Regions from separate parts of the Rhabdothermincola sediminis genome, predicted to be linked through region 2. Evidence: riboswitches for the same ligand, from Rfam matches in the RefSeq annotation. Region 2 holds a riboswitch; the other holds the start of a gene.
What was found. A riboswitch is a leader RNA that binds a small molecule or an ion and turns the genes downstream of it on or off. The one in region 2 is predicted to bind cobalamin.

Region 1 (11,049 bases), on a different contig from region 2:
CTCCAAGCCAGCGATGGCTTCGTCGCCGAGGCCACGGGTGCCCTCCGGCGGGGGGCCACGGTGTGGTGCGACAGCGAGATGGTGGCCCGGGGCATCACCCGGGCCCGGCTCCCGGCCGGCGTGGACGTTCGCTGCGCGTTGGGCGACCCGGAGGTCCCGGAACTGGCCCGGCGTCTCGGCACCACCCGGGCCGCCGCGGCGGTCGAGCTCTGGCTCGACACCCTCGACGGCGGGCTCGCGGTGGTGGGCAACGCGCCGACCGCGCTGTTCCGGCTCCTCGAGCTCATGCTCGACGGCGTCGCCCGCCCAGCGGCGGTGATCGGGGTGCCGGTCGGCTTCATCGGCGCGGCGGAGTCCAAGGAGGCGCTGGCCACCCTGCCCCATGAGGTGCCGTACCTCACCCTCCACGGCCGGCGGGGAGGCAGTGCCATGGCCTGCGCGGCGGTGAACGCCCTGGCCGACGAGCGGGAGGTCGTGCCCCGATGAACGTCACCCCCGCGGGACAGGGTGGCGGCGCAGTCGGCGACCCGGGCCGCCTCTACGGCCTGGGGGTCGGCCCGGGCGATCCCGAGCTCTTGACCCTCCGGGGGTTGCGGGTGCTGCAGAGCTGTCCGGTCGTGGCGTACGTGGCAGCCCGCGGTCGGAGAGGCCACGCCCGGTGCACCGTCGAGCAGTTCCTACGCCCGGGACAGACCCTGGAGCGGCTCGAGTACCCCGTGACCGTCGAGCCCGTGGGGGTCGAGGTCTACCGCTCACTGCTGGATCGGTTCCACGACGACGCGGCCGAGCGCCTCGCCGCCCACCTCGACGCCGGTCGCGACGTGGCGGTGCTCAGCGAGGGCGACCCGCTGTTCTACGGCAGCTACATGCACCTGCACATCCGGCTCGCGGACCGCTTTCGAGCCGAGGTGATCCCTGGCATCACCTCGGTCTCCGCAGCGTGTGGGCTGGCCGGTATGCCCCTGGTGTCCGGCGACGAGCGGTTCACGGTGGTGACCGCCACCATGCTGGCCGAGGACCTCAAGCAGGCACTGGCCGGTACCGAAGCCGTGGTGATCCTCAAGATCGGTCGCCACCTCCAGCGGGTGGTCGCCGCGCTCGAAGCCACCGGGCGGATCGACGACGCGATCTACGTCGAGCGCGCCAGTCACCCAGACCAGCTCGTGATGCCCGTGCGCGAGATCGGCTCCCGCACCCCTCCGTACTTCTCACTGGTGCTCGTGCCCGGCCCTCGGCTGGCCGGGCTGGGACGGTGAGCGCCCGGCCTGGGGCCCGGCGGCCCGGCCGGGTGAGCGTCGTCGGTATCGGGCCGGGTTCGGCGGACTGGTGCACGCCGGCGGTGCGCCGTCGAGTGCTCGAGGCCACCGACATCGTCGGCTACGAGCCGTACCTCGCTTTGCTCGCCGACATGTTCGGCAGGGCACTCACCGCCCGTCGCCACGGATCCGGGAACCGGGTAGAGGTCGAGCGGGCTCGGCTCGCGCTCGACCTGGCGGCCAGGGGCGGGGACGTCGTGGTGGCGTCCTCGGGGGATCCGGGGGTGTTCGGCATGGCCGCCGCGGTGTGCGAGCAGCTCGACGCCCACCCGGACGGCTGGCCGGGGGTGGAGGTGACCATCGAACCGGGTATCAGCGCCGCCCAGGCCCTCGCCGCCCGAGTGGGGGCCCCGCTCGGTCATGATTTCGCGGTCCTGTCGCTGTCGGACGTGTTGAAGCCGTGGGCGGTGATCGAGTCCCGCCTCGAGGCCGCCGCCGCGGCAGGGTTCGTGCTGGCGCTCTACAACCCCAAGAGCCGGCACCGACCCTGGCAGTTCACCCGGGCCCTCGAGGTCCTGCGACACCACCGGCCACCAGCGACGCCGGTCGTGCTCGGCCGGCGGATCGGCCGCAGCGGGGAACAGGTCGTGGTCACGACACTGGGCGACGTCGATCCGGAGCCGGTCGACATGTCGACCGTGGTGATCGTCGGCTCCGCCACGACTCGCCGGGTCGACCGTCGGGAGCGAGCCTTCGTCTACACCTCCCGTCGGTACGAGGATCCCACCGCCGAGCCCGAACCAAGGCCTTCCCCCGCCGGCGACACGGTCGCGGGTGAGGCCGTGTCCGCTGAAGCACCGGCCGTGGCAGGACGGTGGTTGCTGACCGGGGGGGCTCGAGCAGGCAAGAGCGCGTACGCCGAGCGGCTGGCGGCGTGCAGCGAGCGGCCCATCACCGTGGTGGTGACCGCGCAGCCCATCGACGAGGAGATGGCGGCACGGATCGCCGCTCATCGAGCGGCCCGACCGGCCGGCTGGGCCACGATCGAAGAACCACTCGATCCCGCGTCGGCGATCGTGTCGGTTCCCGATGACGGTTGCGTCCTGCTCGACTGCCTGACGGTGTGGGTCGGGAACCTGTTCCACCACGGGGTGACGGAGGCGCAGCTGGAGGCGAAGGCCCGCCACCTCGCAGAGGTCTTGGCCCGGCGGAGCGGGCCGAGCATCGTGGTCACCAACGAGGTCGGCCTCGGGCTCGTTCCTGAGACCGACCTCGGTCGGCGCTACCGGGATGTCCTGGGTCGGGTCAACGCGACGCTGGCGGCCGGGGCCGATCGGGTGGTGTTGGTGTGCGCGGGCCGGGGGATCGAACTGCAGTCCCTCGATGTGATCCGTCGACTGCCGTGACCGATGCGTCGCCCCGAGCAGGAGCGTGCAGCGACCTGCGGGCCGCGATCGGGCTGCTGACTCGCCTTCCCGTCCGGTCCGGTGCCGTGGCGACCGGCGGCGTGCTGGGCTGGTTCCCACTCGTGGGTGCGCTGGTCGGTGGGGTTGGCGCCGCGGTCTGGCTCGTCGTGGGGGTGGTGGCCAGCCCAGCGGTGGCCGCAGTGGCGGCGCTGGCTGCGACGGCGCTCACGACCGGTGCTTTCCACCTCGACGGGCTCGCCGACAGCTGCGATGCCCTCATCGGCGGTCGCGACGTCGAGCAGCGCCGGACCCTGCTCGACGACCCGCGGCATGGCACTTACGGGGTGGTCGCGGTGGTGCTCCAGCTGCTCGGGCAGTGGGCGCTGCTGGCGGGCCTGGCCCCGCCGGCCGGGGCTGGCGCGCTGGTGTTGGCCCACAGCGCGGCCCGCGCCGGGCTCGTCTGGGCCACGCCGGGTGCACGGCCGCTCGACCGCGGACTGGGAGCAGCCGTACTCCGGGGCCGGCGGGGTTCCGACCTTGTCGCGGCCGCAGCGTGGGGAGTGGTGATCGCGGTAGCGCTGGCCGGCCCGGTCGGGCTGGTGGCGCTGGCTGCAGCGGTGTCAGGGGCGTTCGGCATCCTTCGTTGGGGTCAGCGCCGGCTGGGTGGGGTGAACGGTGACGTTCTCGGTGCGGCGGAGCAGGTCGGGGAGACCGCCGCCTTGCTGGCGGTGGTGGTGATGGTCAACGCCGGATGGGAGGTCCTGTGGTGGATGGCGTCCTGAGTGGTCGAGCTGGGCAGCAATGGGTCGAGGCGCTCGCCGAGCGCGTCGATGCGGTGCTCTTCGACGTGGGTGGGACGTTGGTCGAGCAGGCGCCGGCGGCGACCCCGCTGGCGGAGCTGGTCCCAGTGCTGCGGCCGGGTGTGGTCGAGGCCCTCCAGGTGCTGGATGGGTCGGTCCGGCTCGGGGTGGTCACCAACACCGCGGTGATGGACGCCGAGCAGGTCCGGGCGCACCTGCGCTCGGTAGGCATCGGGGAGCTGTTCGAGACCGTGGTGGCCACCGCGCCGCTGGGGGTGCACAAGCCGGACCCGGCACCGTTGCGAGTCGCTCTGGATCAACTCGGGGTCTCACCCGGTCGGGCGCTGTACATCGGTGACACGGTGGACGACGAGCGGGCCGCCGACGCGGCCGGCGCCACGTTCGCCTTCGTCGGAGTCGACCTGGCCTGGACCGTCGAGCGCGCCGCTCGCAGCGCACTCGCCTCGCGGGCGGGCTGGGTCGCCCCACCACTGCGAGGGCCCGATCCGGGTTGTGCTGCTGCTTGCCAGGACCGCTTCGATCGACTGGCCAAGCCCCCGGGCTCGCTCGGTGTCCTGGAGGAGACCCTCTGCCGGTCGGCGGGCCTCCTCCGCCAACCGTTGCCGCCGGTGGACCCGGCCGTGTGCGCGGTGTTCGTCGCCGATCACGGGGTGGCCGAGCCCGATGTGGTGACCCCGTGGCCCTGGACCATCAGCCGACAGGTGGCCGGGCTGCTGGCGAGTGGCCGGGGACTTGGGTCGACGCTGGCCCGATCGGCGGGCGTCTCGGTCGAGGTCATCGACGTCGGCTTGGCCACCGGGTCGACCCCACCCGGGGTGGTCGATCAGCGGGTGCGCTCGGGCACGAGAGACATCCGTTCGGGTATGACGTTGGAGCCGGAGGAGGTGGAGGCTGCCCTCACCGTGGGAATCCGGACCGCGGAACGGCTGGTGGCGGGTGGGGCCCGCACCTTGTGCGTCGGCGAGGTGGGGATCGGCAACACCACGGTTGCGGCGGCGATGTTGGCCTGGTCGAGCGGTGAGGACCCCATGGCGCTCACCGGTCGGGGGGCCGGGATCCCCGACGATGCGCTGGAGCGGAAACGCCGGGTGGTGGCCGACGCTGTGGCGGCCGTGCCGGTCGACGCCGGGCCGCTGGAGGCATTGAGCCGGCTCGGCGGTCTGGAAGTGGCGGCGATCGCCGGCTTCGTGATGGGTGCAGCGTCGATCGGGGTACCCGTGGTGCTCGACGGGGTTGTCACCGTCGCCGCTGCGGTCGTGGCCGAGCGTCTGGTGCCTGGTGTGCGCGACGCGATGGTGGCATCCCACCGCTCACCCGAACCGGCTGCTGCCGTGGGATTGGAGCTGCTGGGGTTGCGCCCCCTGTTCGAGCTAGGTGTCCGCACCGGCGAAGGTGGGGGGGCGATCTTGGCGGTACCGCTGTTGCGCGCTGCACGGGAGGCGCTGGTCGGGACTGCGACGCTGGACGAGCTGTGACCCGTGGCCTCACCCTCGGCTCAGGATGGCCTGCACCCATCGCCGGGCGGCTTCGACCGTCTGCACGTGCGGCACGGACGGCTGGGCCGGGCGCTCGATCATGATCACCGGAAGCCCGAGCTCCCGGGCCGCGTCCAGCTTCGCCCGGGTGGCGGTGCCCCCCGCGTTCTTGGCCACCAGGGCATCCACACCGTGCCGCAGAATCAGGTCCCGCTCCGCGGGCAGCTCGAAAGGCCCTCGATCGAGGATGAGGGTGGTGCGGGGCGGGAGCTGATCGGGAGGATGGATCGAGCGGACCACGAACCGGGCCCGGCGAGCACGGGTGAAGTGGTGGAGCTCCCGCCTGCCGACGGTCAGCAACACCACCCGGGCATCGAGCTCGTCGACCGTGACCGCGGCGTGCGGCAGGGTGGCGACGGTCACCCACCGGTCGCCGGGCTGCGGGGTCCACGGTGGGCGCAGGATGCGGACCAGTGGCACCCCGATCGAGCCGGCTGCGGCGGCCGCGTGGTGGGGCATGCGGGCGGCGAAGGGGTGGGTGGCGTCGATGAGCAGGTCGATGGCTTCTTCGCCGAGGTAGCGGCGGAGGCCGTCGACGCCGCCGAACCCTCCGGTTCGCACCCGGCCCGGTCGGCTGAGCGGATCGGTGGTCATGCCGGCGAAGGAGCTGATCACCTCGAGCCCGTCATCCACGAGGAGATGGGCGAGCCGGGTGGCCTCGGTGGTCCCCGCCAGCACGAGCACCCGGGTCATCGAGCTCGATCGTAGGAGACCTCGACGTGCTGGCGGTCCGTCGACGGATGGCAGTGCGCCACGCACGCGCCTAGAGTCCTCGCTGGCCGCAGGGAACACCGGTGTGAATCCGGGGCTGTCCAGCAACTGTGACCGGGGAGCGACCTCTCACCGACAGGCCACGACCGTTCGGGGTTGGAAGGCCGAGAGGGAGCGGTGATCCGGGAGCCAGGACACCTGCGTCCGTGAACCGAACGAGACGCTAGGAGACGTCACATGATCTTCGCGATGCACATCGCGGAGGGGTTCCTGCCCCCGCTGTGGGTGGCGGTCTGGACCCTCGCCGCTGCCCCGTTCGTCATCCTCGGGTTCCGATCCCTGGGGCGCGCCATCACCCGGCGACCGGATCAGAAGCTCCCGGTGGCGGCTTCCGGGGCGTTCTGTTTCGTCCTGTCGGCGATGAAGATCCCCTCGGTCACCGGGAGTTGCTCCCATCCGACGGGCGTGGGCCTGGGCACTGCGCTGGTAGGTCCCTGGCCGATGATGGCGTTGGGATCGATGGTCCTGCTGTTCCAGGCGCTCCTGCTCGCCCACGGTGGGATCACGACGCTCGGGGCGAACATCTTCTCTATGGCGGTGGTGGGTCCGCTGGTGGCGTGGTGGGTGCTCCGGGCGGGCCTCGCCACCGGCTTGCGTTGGTCGACCGCGGGCGGTGTCGCAGCCGGGGTCAGCAGCCTCACCACCTACGTCGTCACCGCGGTGCAGCTCGCGTTGGCCCACCCGGATCCTGCGTCGGGCGTGGCGGGCTCGGTCACCAAGTTCCTCGGAATCTTCGCCATCACCCAGCTCCCGTTGTCGGTGATCGAGGGATTGGTCACCTCGCTGGCGCTCGGCTGGCTCGCATCCCGGAGCACGGTCGCGCTCCCCGGGTGGGTGGGTCACCGGGAGGCTCCACGACGCTCCCTGCGAGGCTCGATCGCCGTGCTGGCTGCGGTGGTGGTGCTGTTGGTGGCACCGTTGGTGGCCCGCCGGGGGGCCGAGTGGGCGGGCGCCGACTCGCGAGCCGCCGACGAGGTGACGGCGATCGACTCCGACTACGAGCCGTGGTTCGAGAGCTGGTGGTCCCCGCCCTCCGGGGAGATCGAGGGGTTCCTGTTCGCCCTGCAGGCCGCGGTGGGGGCAGCGGTGCTGGGCTACGTCGTGGGAGCACGACACAAGCGGCTCGGAGACGGCGCCGACGAGCTGGCGCCGTCCGAGACCCCGTGAGCGCCATCTCGACCATCGACACGCTCGCCCATACCAACCGTTGGACCACTCGCCACCTCGGTGAGCGGCTGTGGTGGAGCGGTGGGCTCCTGGCGGCGGCGGTCACGCTTCCCGTGTGGCCGGCTGCACCGCTGGTGAGCGTCTCCGTGGTCGTCTCCTGTCGGCTCGCCGGACTTCCCTCGGCGGAGGTTGTCCGCATCCTGCGGGTCCCGGCGGGCTTCGTGGCCGCGGGGGCCGCGGTGGCCACGGTGTCGATCCAGCCCGGCTGGCCGCCGGTGCTCGGGGTCGCCGATCCCCGCACCGGCCTGGCGCTCGCCGGCCGGGCGATCGCCGCTGGGGCGGCCTTGGTGCTGCTGGCCTGCACGGTGTCGCTCCCTGAGCTGCTGGCGCTGGCACGGCGATGGCGGGTTCCCGCGACCGCGTGCGAGCTGGCGATGCTCATGTACCGGATGGTGGCGGTCGGCTTGGAGCGGGTGCGCTGGCAGCGGCTCGCTCAGGAGAGCCGGGGTGGCTACCTGGGGGTTCGCCGGTCCGTGCGCTCTCTCGGTGCACTGGCCGCCGCAGCGTTCGTGGGGTCGATCGGCCAGGCCGAACGGCTCTCCACCGGCTTGACCGCTCGGGTTTTCGACGGCACGGTCCACCTGATCAGCGAGCATCGCCGGCGGTCGCTCGCGTTCCTGACCGCCAGCTCGGCCGCGCTGAGCGCGATCGTGGTGGTCTCCCTCTTCGCCGGGAGCAAGTGGCGGTGAGCAGGTCGGACACCAGCCCGCTCGCGCTGGAAGCCCGGGGCCTGTGGTTCCGCTACCGCAACGCGCCATCAGACGCCCTGCGCGGCTGCGACCTGCAGGTCCCGGCCGGATGCCGGCTGGCGCTGCTCGGGGCCAACGGCTCCGGCAAGACCACCCTGCTGCTGCACCTCGACGGCATCTTGTCGCCCGCCCGTGGGACGGTCCACCTCGGTGGCGTGCCTCAGGCCTACGACCGCCGGTCGTTGCGCCGCTGGCGCCGATCCGTCGGCCTCGTGGTGCAGCATCCCGACGACATGCTCTTGGCCGGCACCGTCCTCCAGGAGGTGGCGTTCGGTCCGCTCAACCTCGGGGCCAGCGAGCGCGAGGCCCTCGTGGCGGTCGAGCGGATCCTCGAGCAGCTGTCACTCACCCATCTGCGAGACCGGCCGATCCACCTGCTGTCGAACGGGGAACGCCATCGGGTGGCCATCGCCGCGGTGGCGGTGATCGAGCCGTCGGTGCTGTTGCTCGATGAGCCGACGGCTGGCCTCGACCCCGTGGCGGTCGACGAGGTGCTCGACGTGCTCGCCCGGCTCCACGATCGGGGCACGACCATCCTGCTGTCGACCCACGACGTCGACCTCGCGCACCGCTGGGCGGACGCCGTGGCGGTGATGGTCGACGGCACGATCGGGGGCTTCGGTGGCCCGGAGCTGCTCGGCGACCCGGCGCTACTCGACGCCGCCCGTCTGCGTCCGCCAGCGGTGGTTCGGATCTGGCAGAGCCTTCCGGAGACCTTGCGACCGACCGCCTGCCCGCCCGACATCGACGCGCTGGCAGGTTTCCTGAGCCGCGCCCGGCTTCGCGATCAGCCCGTGGGAAGCGGCTGATGGCCACGAGCGCGGGGGGTCTGATGGTGTGTGGGACCAGCTCCGATGCCGGCAAGAGCACGCTGGTGGCGGGGTTGTGCCGGTGGCTCGCTCGCCGAGGCGTGACCGTCGCGCCGTTCAAGGCGCAGAACATGTCGCTCAGCTCGGCGGTGACCGTCGACGGAGGTGAGATCGGCCGGGCGCAGGCCCATCAGGCGTACGCGGCCGGTACCGATCCGGTGGTGGCGATGAACCCGGTGCTGCTCAAGCCCACCGGCGAGGCGAGCTGCCAGGTGGTGGTGATGGGTCGCCCGTGGGCGGTGCTGTCGGCTGCCGAGTACCACCGGCGCAAGCCCGAGCTGTTCGAGGTGGTTCTGGAGGCCCACCGCAGCCTGGCCGAGCGGTTCGAGGTCGTGCTGTGCGAGGGGGCGGGCAGCCCGGCGGAGATCAACCTCTTCGACCACGACATCGTGAACCTGCGGCTGGCCGACGCGGTCGGGGTGCCGGCCATCATCGTGGGTGACATCAACCCCGGTGGGGTGTTCGCGTCGCTGCTCGGCACCGTGGAGTGGCTTCCAGCACCGTGGCGGGCACTCGTGCGGGGATTCGTGATCAACAAGCTCCGGGGCGACCCCGCACTGTTGGCCGACGGGTGTGCGCAGCTCCAGGGCCGCACCGGGATCCCCACCATCGGGGTGCTGCCCTGGCTGGAGGCCGCCTGGGTCGACGGTGAGGACTCCATGGCGCTGGAGCGCCCACTCCCGGTGCCCCGCCCTGCGCTCGCCGACGAGCTCGACGTGGCCGCGGTGCGCCTGCCCCGGGTGGCGAACGCCACCGACCTGGACGCCCTGCGCCTGGAGGCCGGTGTCCGGCTGCGCTGGGTCCACGACGCAGCCGGGATGGGAGATCCGGATCTGGTGATCCTGCCCGGGTCGAAGGCCACGGTGGAGGACCTCGGCTGGCTGCACCGGCGGGGCCTCGTGGACGCGATCCGACGTGTCGACGCCACGGTGCTCGGGATCTGTGCCGGTTACCAGATGCTCGGCCACCGCATCGAGGACGCCGGCGGTGTCGAATCCCGAGCCGGCGAGGTGCAGGGTCTCGGTCTGCTGCCGGTGCAGACCCGTTTCCATCCCGACAAGGTCACCCGCAGGTGCCGGGGTCGGGTGGAGGGGTACGCCGGGGACGCGTCGCGCATCGAGGGGTACCAGATCCACCACGGCCGGGTGAGCCCCGAGGGCGGCGACCCGTTCGTGGTGCTCGACGCCGACGGCGTCGAGCACGTCGACGGTGTGCGTGTCGACGGCGTGTTCGGCACCACGGTGCACGGCCTGTTCGATGCCGACCCGTTCCGGCGGGCGTTCCTCGAGCGCACGGCTGCCCGTCGCGGGAAGCGGTGGGTGAGTGACGGGGTCGCCTTGGCGACTTCCCGCGATGCCCAGCTCGACACCCTGGTGGCCGCCCTCGAACGTCACCTCGATCTCACCGCCGTCGAACGCTTGGTCGAGCGCGGCAGCGCGATGGCTGGAGACTCGGCGCGATGAGCGAGCCGGGGGTGATCCTCTACGTGACCAACGTCGACACCGAGGTCCTCGCGTTGCGGATCGCCGTGGAGGGCCTGCCGGCGGGGTGTCCGCCGGTGCGGGCCCGCCAGACCTGGCGGTTCGACCCCGAACGCGATCTGGACGGTGCCCGTTGCGTGGTGGTGCGGCTCCTCGGCGGCCGCCGACTGTGGGAGGACGGCTTCAACACCATCGACGCCTGGTGTCGGGCCCGGGGTGTGCCGTTGCTGGCCTTCGGAGGCGAGGCAGTGCCCGACGCGCCCCTCGCCGCCCGCTCCACGGTGCCGGCCAGTGTGCACCGAGAGGGGTTCCGGTACCTCGTGCAGGGAGGTCCGGCGAACCTCGGTCGGTTCATGAGCTTCATCGCCAGCGCGGTGCTCGGTGAGGACCTGCCCGTGGAGCCCCCCGAGGACATTCCGACCTACGGCGTCTGGCGGCGCAGCGCCGGGTTCGACGACGGCCGACCTCGGGTGGGAGTGGTGTTCTACCGGGCGCACCTGGTGGCGGGGAACACCGGGTTCGTCGACGAGCTGGCGGATGCGCTCGAAGCCCGTGGGGTCGGTGTGGTCGTGGTGTGGTGCTACTCGTTGCGCGGCGAGGCGGGTGCGCCGGTGGTGGAGCTGCTGCGTGGCGAGCAGGTCGAGCTGCTGGTCACCACGGTGCTCGCCGCCGGTGGCGCCAACTCGGGGGCGGGCACGGTGGGAGCGCCGGGGGGTGCCGAGGGCGAGCCCTGGGACGTCGAGGCGATCGCCTCGCTCGACGTCCCGGTGCTCCATGCGGCCTCTGCGGGTCAGTCGTCCCAGCAGTGGGCGGTCGACCCGAACGGCCTGGGCCCCTACGACGCCGCGGCCGGCGTGGCCATCCCGGAGATGGACGGGCGGGTGATCGGACCGGTGTTCGCGTTCAACGAGGTCGTCGACGACGGCGACGACCT
Region 2 (11,049 bases):
GTCCGGGCCAAAGCCTTCGATGCCCTGCGCGGCATCCTGCCAGCCGCGTCGCTGTCGAACGTGGGGATCTACGGCACCGGGCAGGCCTACGAGATGTTGCTGCTGCGCATGCGAGCCCACGCGCTGCCGGAGGCCCGGGACTACGCCGATCTCATGCTGACCGAACTGCGCAAGGTCATCCCGTCGTTCCTCAAGCGTGTCGACCTCGACGACCGGGGGGTGGCGTGGAGCCGCTACCTGGAGACCACCAGGAACCGGATGGAGGAGCTCGCGCAGCGGCTCTTCCCCGCCGAGGTCGCACCGGAGCACGTGCCCGCGGTGCAGCTCGTCGACCACGACCCCGATGCCGAGGTCAAGCTGGTCACCGCCATGCTCTCGCCCTACACCCGCCTGCCGGAACGGCAGATCGAGCGCCGGGTACGGGAGATGTCCGTGGAGGAGCGGGTGGCGGTCATCCGCACCTACACCGGTCATCGCGGGAATCGTCGCCACAAGCCGGGCAGGGCCTTCGAGCGGCCGAGCTACCGCTTCGAGATCCTCGCCGACTACGGCGCGTTCCGGGACCTGCAGCGTCACCGGATGCTCACCATCGAGTGGCAACAGCTCACCCCCCGTCACGGATACGCCCGGCCGCAGGCCGTCGACCTCGCCGGAGCGGCCGACGCCTTCGATGCGGCCATGGCCCGCAGTGCCGCCCTCTACGACGCCTTGGCGGAGCGGTTCCCGGCCGAGGCGTCCTACGCGGTCTCGCTCGCCTACAACGTCCGGTTCACCATGCAGATCAACGCCCGGGAGGCGATGCACCTGATCGAGTTGCGTTCCACCCCGCAGGGCCACCCCGCCTACCGCCTGGTGGCCCAGGAGATGCATCGCCTGCTCGCTGAGGAGGCGGGCCACCGGGCGATCGCGGAGGCCATGTCCTTCGTCGACCACGCAGCGGAGCCGGAACTGGAGCGACTGGACGCGGAGCGTCGGGCCGAGGCTCGCCGCAACCGTGCCTGAGCCGCCCGGGCCCGCCGCGGGGAATGACCTGCTCGTGAGGGGCGCAGCTCCCGCTCGTAGGACGTATAGTCCGCCCCGCGTGTGGACAGAATCAGCCCCCGACGACGAAGGAAGCCATGGCTGACGACGACCTGATCGACGGCGACCTGGACGACCTCGACGACACCATGGACGTCGAGGACCTCGACGCGGAGGATCTCGACGAGAGCGTCCTCGCGGACGAGGAGCTCGAAGAGGAAGAGCTCGTCCTCGACGATGAGGACACCGACGTCGCCGTCGTCGAAGAGCCCCCCAGAGCCCGCAAGAAGCGCGACGAGGAAGAGGACGACGAGGAGGAGCTCGACCCGGACGATGTCGAAGCCGACCTCGACACCATCCTCAAGGACCGGATCGCCGCCAGCGAGGACGAAGACGAGGACGAGGACCTCGAAGAGCAAGAGCCGCGGGCCACGGGCGAGTCCGTTGACGGGGTCCAACCCAAGAAGGCGAACGAGTTCACCTGCACCGGTTGCTTCCTGCTGGTCCACCCGGGCCAGTTCGGCCCTCCCGATCACCTTGAGTGCCCCGTCGGCGAGAGCGTGTGCCCGGCCATCGAGGTCCTCGAGCGGCAGTACGCGAAGGCTCGCAAGTAGGCCGGGGTGGCCGCCCTGAGCCATCATCGGAACCCGTGAGCGACCGCGAGCACGCCAGATCACCCGTCGAGACCGCGCTGGAGTACTGCGTCTACGCGCCTCTCGGCTTCGGCCTGGAGGCTCGATCCTTGCTTCCCCGGTTCGTCGATCGCGGCCGCAACCAGATCGTGCTGGCGCGGGTGATCGGCAAGTACGCGATCCGCAAGGGGAGTGAGGCGGCGGAGGGTCTGCTGGGCCCGGCCGGTGCTCCCGCCATGAGCTTGCTCCGCGGCCTCGGCCTGCTCCCGCCGGAGCCCTCGCCGCCACCACCGGACAGCGCCACCACCGTGCCGGCCGCCCCGGCTGGACCGAACGGTGAGCGCCGAGCAGCGGGGGAGCCGACCGGGCCGACCGGTGCCCCAGCTCCGGCTGGCCGGCCGCAGCCACCGTTTCCCGCCGAGACGCTCGCCATCCCCGACTACGACAGCCTCTCCGCCTCGCAGGTCGTTCCGCGCCTCGAGGGTCTCACCGCCGAGGAGCTGGAAGCGGTCCGCACCTACGAGTCAGCGACCCGGGGCCGGCAGACGATCTTGAACAAGATCGCCCAGCTGCAGTCCGGCTAGGAGGAGGGTTGGAGGAGGCCCGGCCGGCGGACGCCACCGACATCGGGACCATCGCGGCCCTGGTGCGGCAGGCGGTCGCCGAGCTGCGACCCCAGCGGGGTGGGGACCTGTGGGCCTCCCGGGTGGCCCGTGCGGAGCCGGTGGACGACCAGCTGGCTGCCGCGCTGGCCGATGCCGACCACGAGGTGCTCGTGGGGATGATCGACGGGACGACCGTCGGCTATGCGGTGGCCCACACCGAGCGGCTGCGCGACGGGCGCCTCCTCGGCGTGGTCGACGACGTGTACGTCGAGCCCGACGCGCGGGGGGTCGGCGTGGGGGAGGCCCTCATGGACCGACTCCTCGAATGGGCCACCGAACGAGGTTGCTCGGGCTTGGATGCCATGGTCCTGCCGGGAAACCGGGCGGCGAAGAACTTCTTCGAGCGCTTCGGTCTGACGGCCCGGGCCATCGTCGTGCACCGCTCGCTCGCCCCCGAGGATGGTTGAACGAGTGGATGGCCCGGTCCTGTGTGTGGGCGCAGTGGCGGTGCTCGACGGCTCGGTGCTGCTCGTGCGCCGGGGGCACGGCCCCGCTGCGGGGGAATGGTCGGTGCCGGGTGGTCGGGTCGAGCGAGGCGAGCTGCTGGCCGAGGCGGTGGTCCGCGAGGTCCGCGAGGAGACCGGCCTCGAGTGCGTCTGCGGCTCGCTGGTCGGCTGGGTGGAGCGCATCGACGACGACCACCACTTCGTCATCGCGGACTTCGAGGTGACCGTTCTCGACGATCGGGCACCGGTTGCCGGCGACGACGCCGCCGAGGCAGCCTGGGTCCCGCTGGAACGGATCCTCGAGCTGAACCTGGTGGACGGTCTGGCGGAGTTCCTGCACGAGCACGGTGTGCTCGATGCGTTCACCTGACGGGTCCGGTCAGCGACCCTTCCACTCGGGCTCGCGCTTTTCGAGGAACGCCTTCGGCCCCTCCCAGAAGTCTTCGGTGCTGGCGAGGTTGACCATCGCCGCGCCCGACTCGCGGAACGCCGTCTCGTCGTCCGCGCCCGCCAGCTCCAGCATGAGCCGCCGGGTCTCCCGCACGGCGAGCGGAGCGTTCTTGGTGATCCGCTCCGCGAGCCCCATCGCGGCGTCGAGGGCGCCACCCGGCTCGCACAGCTCGTTCACCAGACCGAAGTGGGCGGCCCGCTCGGCGCTGATCGGATCACCGGTGAGGCCCAGCTCCAGCGCGATGTTGCGGGGGAGGAGGCGGGGGAGCCGGAACAGCCCGCCTGCGGCCGCCACCAGCGAGCGCTTCACCTCCGGGATGCCGAAGCTCGCCGCGGTCGACGCCACGACGAGGTCACAGGCCAGGACGATCTCGGTCCCGCCGGCCAGGGCGGGACCATCGACCGCAGCGATGATCGGCTTGGTACGCGCCCGGGCGACGATGCCGGCGAAGCCTCCTCGCTCGGTCTGCAGCTCCCCGGCCCGGCCCTCGTTGATCGCCTTCAGATCCGCACCGGCGCAGAACACGCTGCCCGAACCCTGCAGCACGCCCACCCACACCTCAGGATCCTCTTCGAGTCGGTCGATCGCCGCTTCCATGCCCCGGGCGACGTCGCCGTTGACCGCGTTCTTCTTGTCGGGCCGATTGATCGTCAACACCCCGACCCGTCCACGCACCTCGTAGTCCACCATGGGCGAGCACCCTAGGCGGTGGCGGCCGAGCGGTTCGAACCGGTGAGGGGCAGGTCGCCCACGAGGCCACCTCGGCCACTGCCGGCCGGTCGCTTGCGCCGGGGTTCCGACCTCCGGCGGGCACGGTTGGCTAGCCTGTCGGCAGACCCATGGACGACGACGACGGATCCAGCGGGCGCCTACGGTGCCCGTTCTGCGGCGACTACGAGGTTGAGCGGCTGTACCTCGGCTCACTCCGGCTCGACACGTGCGTGTGCCGCTCCTGCGGGGCACAGTGGGACGAGGAGTTCGGCAGCGGCGAGTACCGGGGTAGGGCGAGCCGCTCCTCCGTGCTGGCGCCGCGCGAGACGTGACCTTCCGGTGAGCCGGGTCCCCATCTTCGACCTGGACGGCACGCTCCTCGACTCCGACGCCGCCCTCATGGCGCCGTTTCTTGCGCTCGGTGTGCCGGCGGGGGAGGTCACGTTCGGCCACGTCCTGGCCGACGAGTGTGCGCGGCTGGGGATCGCGGTCGAGGCGTACCTCGAGCGCTACGACGTCGCTGCCGCGGCGCCGTTCCCCGGGGTGGAGGAGATGCTGGTCTCGCTCGACCGCTGGGCCGTGTGTTCGAACAAGCACCCTCGACCCGGGCGAGCGGAGCTGCGCCGCCTGGGGTGGTCGCCGGATGTCGCGCTCTTCGCCGATGCGTTCGACGGCCCGAAGCGCCTCACCCCGGTCCTGGTCGCCCTGGGGGTCACGGCCGGAGATGTCGTGTTCGTCGGCGACACCTCGCACGACCGGGCCCTGGCCCGCGAGCTCGGCGTGCCGTTCGGGCTGGCGGGTTGGAACCCCCGAGCGGTGCCCGAGGCTGGTGACGTGGTACTCGCCAGCCCGGCCGAGGTGCCGATCTTCGCTGCTGGTTGCTGAGCGGCGCTGGGTCAGGGCCTGGGGTGCTCGCCCGGCGGTGGGGCCGGCGGGCGGGCGGGCTTCGCTCGCGGCGGGACGGTGGAGGGCTCGACCCCGAACTGGGCCGCGATCTGGGGGAGGCGCCCGGCCAGCCGGTTGACCGCGCCGAGCAACTCCTCGCTGGGCTTGGCAGGCAGGCTCTGCGCCGTGACCTGCGTACGCACCGGCGCGTACGCCAGGGCGTCGAGGATCGTGGCGAAGCGGTCCTGGCCGGTCTCCGCCGTCAAGGCGCCCGACGCGGCGTACGCGAGCCGCTCGGCGAGATCCGGCGGCAGGAGGGCCCCGGCCTTGGGTGGGCGGGAGCTGAGACGCAGCGCCCGCACGACGCGCCCGTCGCGGAGGAGTTCGTCGAGCTCCGCGAGCCACGCGGCCTGCTCGGCCTCGACCCGCTCGCTCAGCGCCGCTCGGAGCTGCTCGGCGAGCGCGCGGGCCTCGTCGTCGCGGGCCGCCTGCTCCGCAGCGACGACCACCGAGCGCAGGTCTCGGAGGTCGACCTCTCCTGCCGCGGCGAGCGCGGCTTCGGCCCGGTCGCGCCATTCAGCGGCCCGCAACCGGGGGAGCAACGACTCCGCGATCGCCACCAGGGGCTCGGCGTTGATCTCCGGCTTCCCTTCGGCCCGGTTGAGCTCGTTCTGCTTGTCGACCGCTTGGCGCACGGCGGGGATGCCACCGCGCAACACCTGCTCGGCGATGGGCTTGTGCTCGTCGGGCAGCGACGCCAGCACGGCCTGACGATGGGCGCGCTTGGGTCGCAGCCTGGGGGCCTTCGGCCGGGGCTCGGGGGCGGGCCGCTCGGGGCGGGGCCGGCGTTCCCGCCGCTCGGCACCACGCTCGTGGTCGCGACCCGGCCGGGGACCGCGCTCGCGCTCGCTCCGAGGTCCCTTGCGGGCCAGCCGGGTGGTCACGAGCGCCTCGTCACGGCGGGGGGGACCGATGAGCTCGATGCGTTCGGGCTCCTTGCGGCTCTTCTCCTTGGGCGGCAGCACGGCCGTGACGGTGATGCCGTCGACATAGAACTCGGCGTCGGCGCGCACCACGTCGCCCACCTTGGCGCCGGGGTACAGCAGGGAGCCGTCCAGCTCGCCCTTCGGCTGCTTCGCGCCAGCCGCGCGCCAGGTCCAGGTCCCGTCGTCGCGGGAGCTGGTGAGCTCGACCTCGATGCGGCGTGGCATAGGCCTGACACGGTACCGGCCCGCCGCGCGGCCGGGCGAATGGCCTAGCCTGCCCAGCCCGTGATCACGCGCCAGACCCGACCGGTCGAACACCGTCAGTTCCGCTTCCGTCCGCCGCCCGGGTCGACCGAGGTGCTGCTGGTCCGCCACGGCGAGTCGGCACCCGCCCGTGAGGGCCAGCCTTTCCCACTCGTGGGAGGCCACGGCGACCCGCCGCTGTCTCCAGAGGGCCGCTGGCAGGCCGAGCAGCTCGGCATGCGGCTCGCGGGCGAGCGGGTCGACGCGATCTACGTGACCACGCTGCGCCGAACGGTCGAGACCGCGCAGCCCCTCGCCGAGCGTCTCGGGGTCAGGCCGCTGGTGGAGCCCGACCTGCGCGAGGTCTACCTCGGCGAGTGGGAGGGAGGCATGCTCCGGTTCATGGCAGCCAGGCGTGATCCCCGATTCGTCGCCGCCATGGACGCCGAGGAGTGGGGTCTCATTCCCGGTGCGGAGACCAACGACCAGCTCCGGGCCCGCGTGATGCCCGCGCTCGATCGCATCGCCCGCGCCCACCCGGACGGTCGGGTGGTGGTCGTGGCCCACGGCGGCGTGATCGGTTGCGCGCTGGCTTCGGCCACCGGCAGCCGCCCGTTCGCCTTCGCGGGCAGCGACAACGGCTCGATCAGCCACCTGGTGGCCGTGGGCGACCGCTGGGTGCTGCGCCGCTTCAACGACACCGGCCACCTCGCCGGCGAGCTCTCGGTGGCCGGCGAGCCTCCGACCTGACCGCCGTGCACGAACCGTTCGGGGGCCACCAGCCCTCGCTCGTCGCCGGTGCCAGACCCCGCCCCTCCGGCACCTTGCGGTTCCGGCAGGGTGTCACGAGCCGCCGATAATCCTCGTTACGTCAAGTCAGAGATGAGGGGTCGGCGGTCCGGGGCTCGATCCACACCCCGGCCAGGGGCCGGGCGTTGTCGAGGAGCCAGCGGAGTGCGTCCCGCACGTCGGCGCAGCGATCCGATGCCGCGAGATCCCGATCGACGTCCTCGATCGCGGCCTGCAGGCAGTACAGCAGGCTCTGGATCTCCTCGAGGCTGTCCCGGTCGACGATCACGTCGCCGACACCCAGCCCGTGGGCGCTGGCGAGCTTGCGAGCCAGGTACGCCTGTTGGCGGCAGCCCTGCCGGCAGTACAGCCGGGGCCGCCCACGGCCGGATCTGGCCACCGGTCGTCCGCACCACCGGCACCGGAGCGCCGCCGCCGCTGCCGCCTTCCGCTCGACTTTCGTCATGTGACTAAATCTAGGGCAGGGGGTGGCTGCGGTGGCGGACCACCCCGGCTGGTCGATGGGCGGCTATCCCGTGTACCGGGGCGCGGCCACCGGCACGCTCGGACTCCCCGTCCCGGCGGTCGTGGTCGGGGCCGGTGGATCAGGGACTGGCGGCACCCCGCAGGGATCGGGCGCCGGGGCGAAGGCCCCGCGCAGCTCCAGCGGGAACGCCTGGCCAGAGGCCCCCCAAACGGCCTGGGTGGTCGCCAGCAGATCAGGCGCACCGTCACTGAACGGGCTGGCGAAGCCGCCCCACTCGGCCTCGGGGCGGTCGCAGCCGAGCTGCCAGGACAGCAACGACGTCATCGCGGAGCCACCCGGCTGCACCCACCGCCCAGCGGCGGGGTCCTCCCCACCGGCGACGATCGCCTGGATCACCAGCGCGGTCGAGTTCGGATCGACACCCAGACCCGGCAGGAACTCGAAGCCCCCGTCAGGCTGCTGCCAGGACGCGAGCAGGCCGAGCCCGTCCTCGGACGGGTCGACCCCCAAGGCCGCCAGCGCCTGCAGCGCGAAGGCGGTGGAGTTGCTGTCGGGTCCGGCGAAGGTGACCGGGTTCGGCGCGTCACAGGGCTGGCTGGTGTCGGCCCGGTAGGCCTGCCAGGCACCCACCGTGCCGGCCGGCGAGCCGGCCCCGCACTGCTGGTCGACCAACCAGTCCACGGCCTCCGGTGGTGGGGTGACGCCATGGGCCGCCAGGCCGAGCAGGGCCAGCGCCTGGCGCACCGTGCCGTCGAAGGTGGGGTCGTCCGCGCCGTACAGGCCCGGTGCGAAGGTGCCCAACGTCGCACCGAGTCGGCTGATCAGGTCGATGCCGCCGAACGAGCTGGGGTCCTCCCCCGCCGCGGCGCTGAGCAGCAAGAGGTAGCCGATCGCGCCCGGACTGTCGTTGCCGGACGGGTTGACGTAGGACTCCGCGTCGGACTCGATGAAGGCGAGCATCCGCCCGAACGTCTCACCCTCGACCCCCGCCGCGGCGAGGGCCAGCGCGCCCCCGACGGTCGGGCCCACCGCAGGATCGCCGTTGAAGTCCGGCAAGGCACCCGCCGCGGAGACCTGCCCGGCGAGCCAGCGGGCGCCGTATCCGGCCGCGGTCGCCGGATCGTTCGACGGCGGTGTGGCCCCGGCGGGTGCGAGCCCCGCGGTGACCACGGCGAGCGCGACCAGTGCCGTCGCCAGCCGCCGCATCCCTGTGCTGCTCCATCTCACGTGGGTTCCTCCTTCCTCTGGCCCCGCCTCGGCGGTGCCAGCTCGTCGCGGCCGGGAACCTCACGCGCAACGCCCCTGCTCGAAATCGGGCAGGGGCGCTGAGTGCTGTCTCAGGCTCAGCCCCGCAAATCCACGACGGTGCTTCGGTGAGAGCCTCACAACGGAGCCGGCATTCCGGCTCGCCGAGCGGAGCCTCCGCTCGACCTACGGTTGCGGGTCAGCGCCGGACTTCGACCGGCTTCCCCGACTCCGATGTGGTCTCGGTTGTCGCCGGGCACCAAACCACGATCCGGGTCTCGGCGTCAACCGCCGGCCGCCTCCGGGCCGCCGCGCACCGATCGGGCCGAGCGATCGGTGCCGTCGTAGACTCGGTGCCGTCGGGGGCGCGTCGCTTCGCGATTGCAGGGACCGCAGGAGGCACCACGTGGGCAAGTCCATCCCCTACGCCATGCCGAGCTTCGACTCGGTCGAGGCGCAGCGGCTGCACATCAAGCAACGGCTGGCGGCAGGTTTCCGTCTGTTCGGCAAGTTCGGCTTCAGCGAAGGCGTCGCCGGCCACATCACCGCCCGCGATCCCGAGCTCACCGATCACTTCTGGGTCAACCCGTTCGCCATGCCCTTCCAGCACATCCGGGTGAGCGACCTGATCCTGTGCAACGCCGAGGGCGAGATCGTCGAAGGTGACTGGGACATCAACAAGGCCGCGTTCGCGATCCACTCCCAGGTGCACGCCGCCCGGCCGGACGTGATGGCTGCCGCGCACGCCCACTCCGTGCACGGCAAGGCGTTCTCCGCCCTCGGCCAGCTCCTCCAGCCCATCACCCAGGACGTGTGCGCCTTCCACGGCGACCACGCGCTGTTCGACGACTACACGGGCGTGGTCCTCGACCTCGAGGAGGGCAAGCGCATCGCCCACGCGCTGGGCGATCACAAGGCCGTCATCCTCCGCAACCACGGGCTGCTCACGGTCGGGCAGTCGGTGGACGAAGCCGTGTGGTGGTTCATCACGATGGAGCGCAGCTGCCAGGCCCAGCTCCTGGCGCAGGCGGCCGGCCCGCTGGTACCGATCGAGCCCGAGATGGCCGAGCTCACCTCACGCCAGGTCGGCAGCCACGTGGCCGGTTGGCTCAGCTTCCAGCCGCTCTACGACGTGATCGTACGCGAGCAGCCCGATCTCCTCGACTGACCGTGCCCGACCCGCAGCTTCGCCGGCGACGGGAGGCCATCATCGAGGCCCTGCTCGAGATCGAGCGGACGGGGGATCTCGACCGCCTCCCGGACGTGTTCCCCCACCCCCGCTACGAGCTGATCGGCAACAACCGGGTCTACGACGGCCTGGAGGTCTGCACCCGGTACCTGATGGAGCGCCGCAACGCGTTCCCCGACTACGGGGCCGAGCTGATCGCCCTCTACCACGCCGACGACGCGGTCATCGCGGAGGCCTGGATCACCGGCACGCATCGCGGCCGGATCGAGGGTTTCGAACCCACCGGCAAGGGCTTTCGCTTCCGGGCGGCCGCGTTCTTCCTGTTCGACGGCGACACGCTCACCTGCTTCCGGAACTACTTCGACCACGCCACCATCGCCCGCCAGTTGGCGTGACCGGGCCGGGACTACTTGACCGATCGGTCAAGTTGGGGTCGAATAGCCCTCCATGGACTGGCCCCTGCGCTTCGGCACGTTCATGGCACCGTTCCATCCCACGGGTCAGAACCCCACCCTGGCTCTCCATCGCGACCTCGAACTGATCGTGCACCTGGACCGGCTGGGCTTCGACGAGGCCTGGATCGGCGAGCACCACTCCGGGGGCTACGAGCTCATCGCCTCACCGGAGCTGTTCATCGCCACCGCGGCGGAGCGCACCAGGCACATCCGTCTGGGCACGGGGGTGGTGTCGCTCCCCTACCACCACCCGTTCATGGTGGCCCAGCGCATCGTGCTGCTCGACCACCTCACCCGGGGCCGGGTCATGCTCGGCGTGGGCCCGGGGGCGCTGCCCTCCGATGCCTTCATGCTGGGCATCGACCCCGCGACGCAGCGACCCCGGATGGAAGAAGCGCTGGAGGTCATCCTCCGTCTCCTACGCTCCGACGAGCCGGTCACCCACGACGGGGAGTGGTTCACGCTCGACAACGCCCGGCTCCATCTCGAGCCCTACACCAAGCCCCATCCCGAGGTGGCGGTGGCGGCCATGATCTCCCCTTCGGGCCCGCGGGCCGCGGGCAAGTTCGGGTGCTCGTTGCTCTCGATCGGCGCCACCCAGCGCGCGGGCATCGACCTGCTCGGGCAGCACTGGCAGGTCTGCGAGGAGCGGGCGGCGGAGTTCGACAACGTGGCTGATCGCCGGGCCTGGCGGCTCGTGAGCCAGGTGCACGTGGCGGAGACCAGGGAGCAGGCCTACCGCGACGTCGAGTACGGGCTCGAGGCCTACTTCGAGTACTTCCGCAAGGTGGCGGCATTGCCGATGGTGCCCGAAGGCCCGCCAGACTCCCTCGCCGACCAGATGA

Region 1: it holds a riboswitch for cobalamin, as region 2 does, so the genes downstream of both, HZF19_RS01030 (energy-coupling factor ABC transporter permease) here and HZF19_RS09630 (hypothetical protein) in region 2, are expected to answer to the same signal.

Annotation. Positions count from the first base shown of each region.
Region 1 covers NZ_JACFSZ010000001.1:185,286-196,334, forward strand. Annotated here, with positions in the region: gene HZF19_RS01000 (precorrin-8X methylmutase) at 1-486, shown strand, start outside; partial or broken gene HZF19_RS17340 (precorrin-2 C(20)-methyltransferase) at 483-2,032, shown strand; gene cobU (bifunctional adenosylcobinamide kinase/adenosylcobinamide-phosphate guanylyltransferase) at 2,120-2,662, shown strand; gene cobS (adenosylcobinamide-GDP ribazoletransferase) at 2,659-3,444, shown strand; gene HZF19_RS01020 (nicotinate-nucleotide--dimethylbenzimidazole phosphoribosyltransferase) at 3,429-4,958, shown strand; gene HZF19_RS01025 (cobalt-precorrin-6A reductase) at 4,968-5,711, opposite strand; cobalamin riboswitch at 5,759-5,949, shown strand; gene HZF19_RS01030 (energy-coupling factor ABC transporter permease) at 5,967-6,956, shown strand; gene HZF19_RS01035 (CbiQ family ECF transporter T component) at 6,953-7,705, shown strand; gene HZF19_RS01040 (energy-coupling factor ABC transporter ATP-binding protein) at 7,702-8,574, shown strand; gene HZF19_RS01045 (cobyric acid synthase) at 8,574-10,097, shown strand; gene HZF19_RS01050 (cobaltochelatase subunit CobN) at 10,094-11,049, shown strand, end outside.
Region 2 covers NZ_JACFSZ010000010.1:49,520-60,568, reverse strand. Annotated here, with positions in the region: gene HZF19_RS09685 (FAD-dependent thymidylate synthase) at 1-1,002, shown strand, start outside; gene HZF19_RS09680 (DUF4193 family protein) at 1,119-1,634, shown strand; gene HZF19_RS09675 (hypothetical protein) at 1,670-2,236, shown strand; gene HZF19_RS09670 (GNAT family N-acetyltransferase) at 2,245-2,724, shown strand; gene HZF19_RS09665 (NUDIX hydrolase) at 2,729-3,133, shown strand; gene HZF19_RS09660 (crotonase/enoyl-CoA hydratase family protein) at 3,143-3,904, opposite strand; gene HZF19_RS09655 (hypothetical protein) at 4,054-4,257, shown strand; gene HZF19_RS09650 (HAD family hydrolase) at 4,265-4,810, shown strand; gene HZF19_RS09645 (hypothetical protein) at 4,822-6,021, opposite strand; gene HZF19_RS09640 (histidine phosphatase family protein) at 6,085-6,789, shown strand; gene HZF19_RS09635 (hypothetical protein) at 6,911-7,294, opposite strand; gene HZF19_RS09630 (hypothetical protein) at 7,358-8,542, opposite strand; cobalamin riboswitch at 8,690-8,844, opposite strand; gene HZF19_RS09625 (class II aldolase/adducin family protein) at 8,991-9,728, shown strand; gene HZF19_RS09620 (ester cyclase) at 9,731-10,144, shown strand; gene HZF19_RS09615 (LLM class flavin-dependent oxidoreductase) at 10,197-11,049, shown strand, end outside.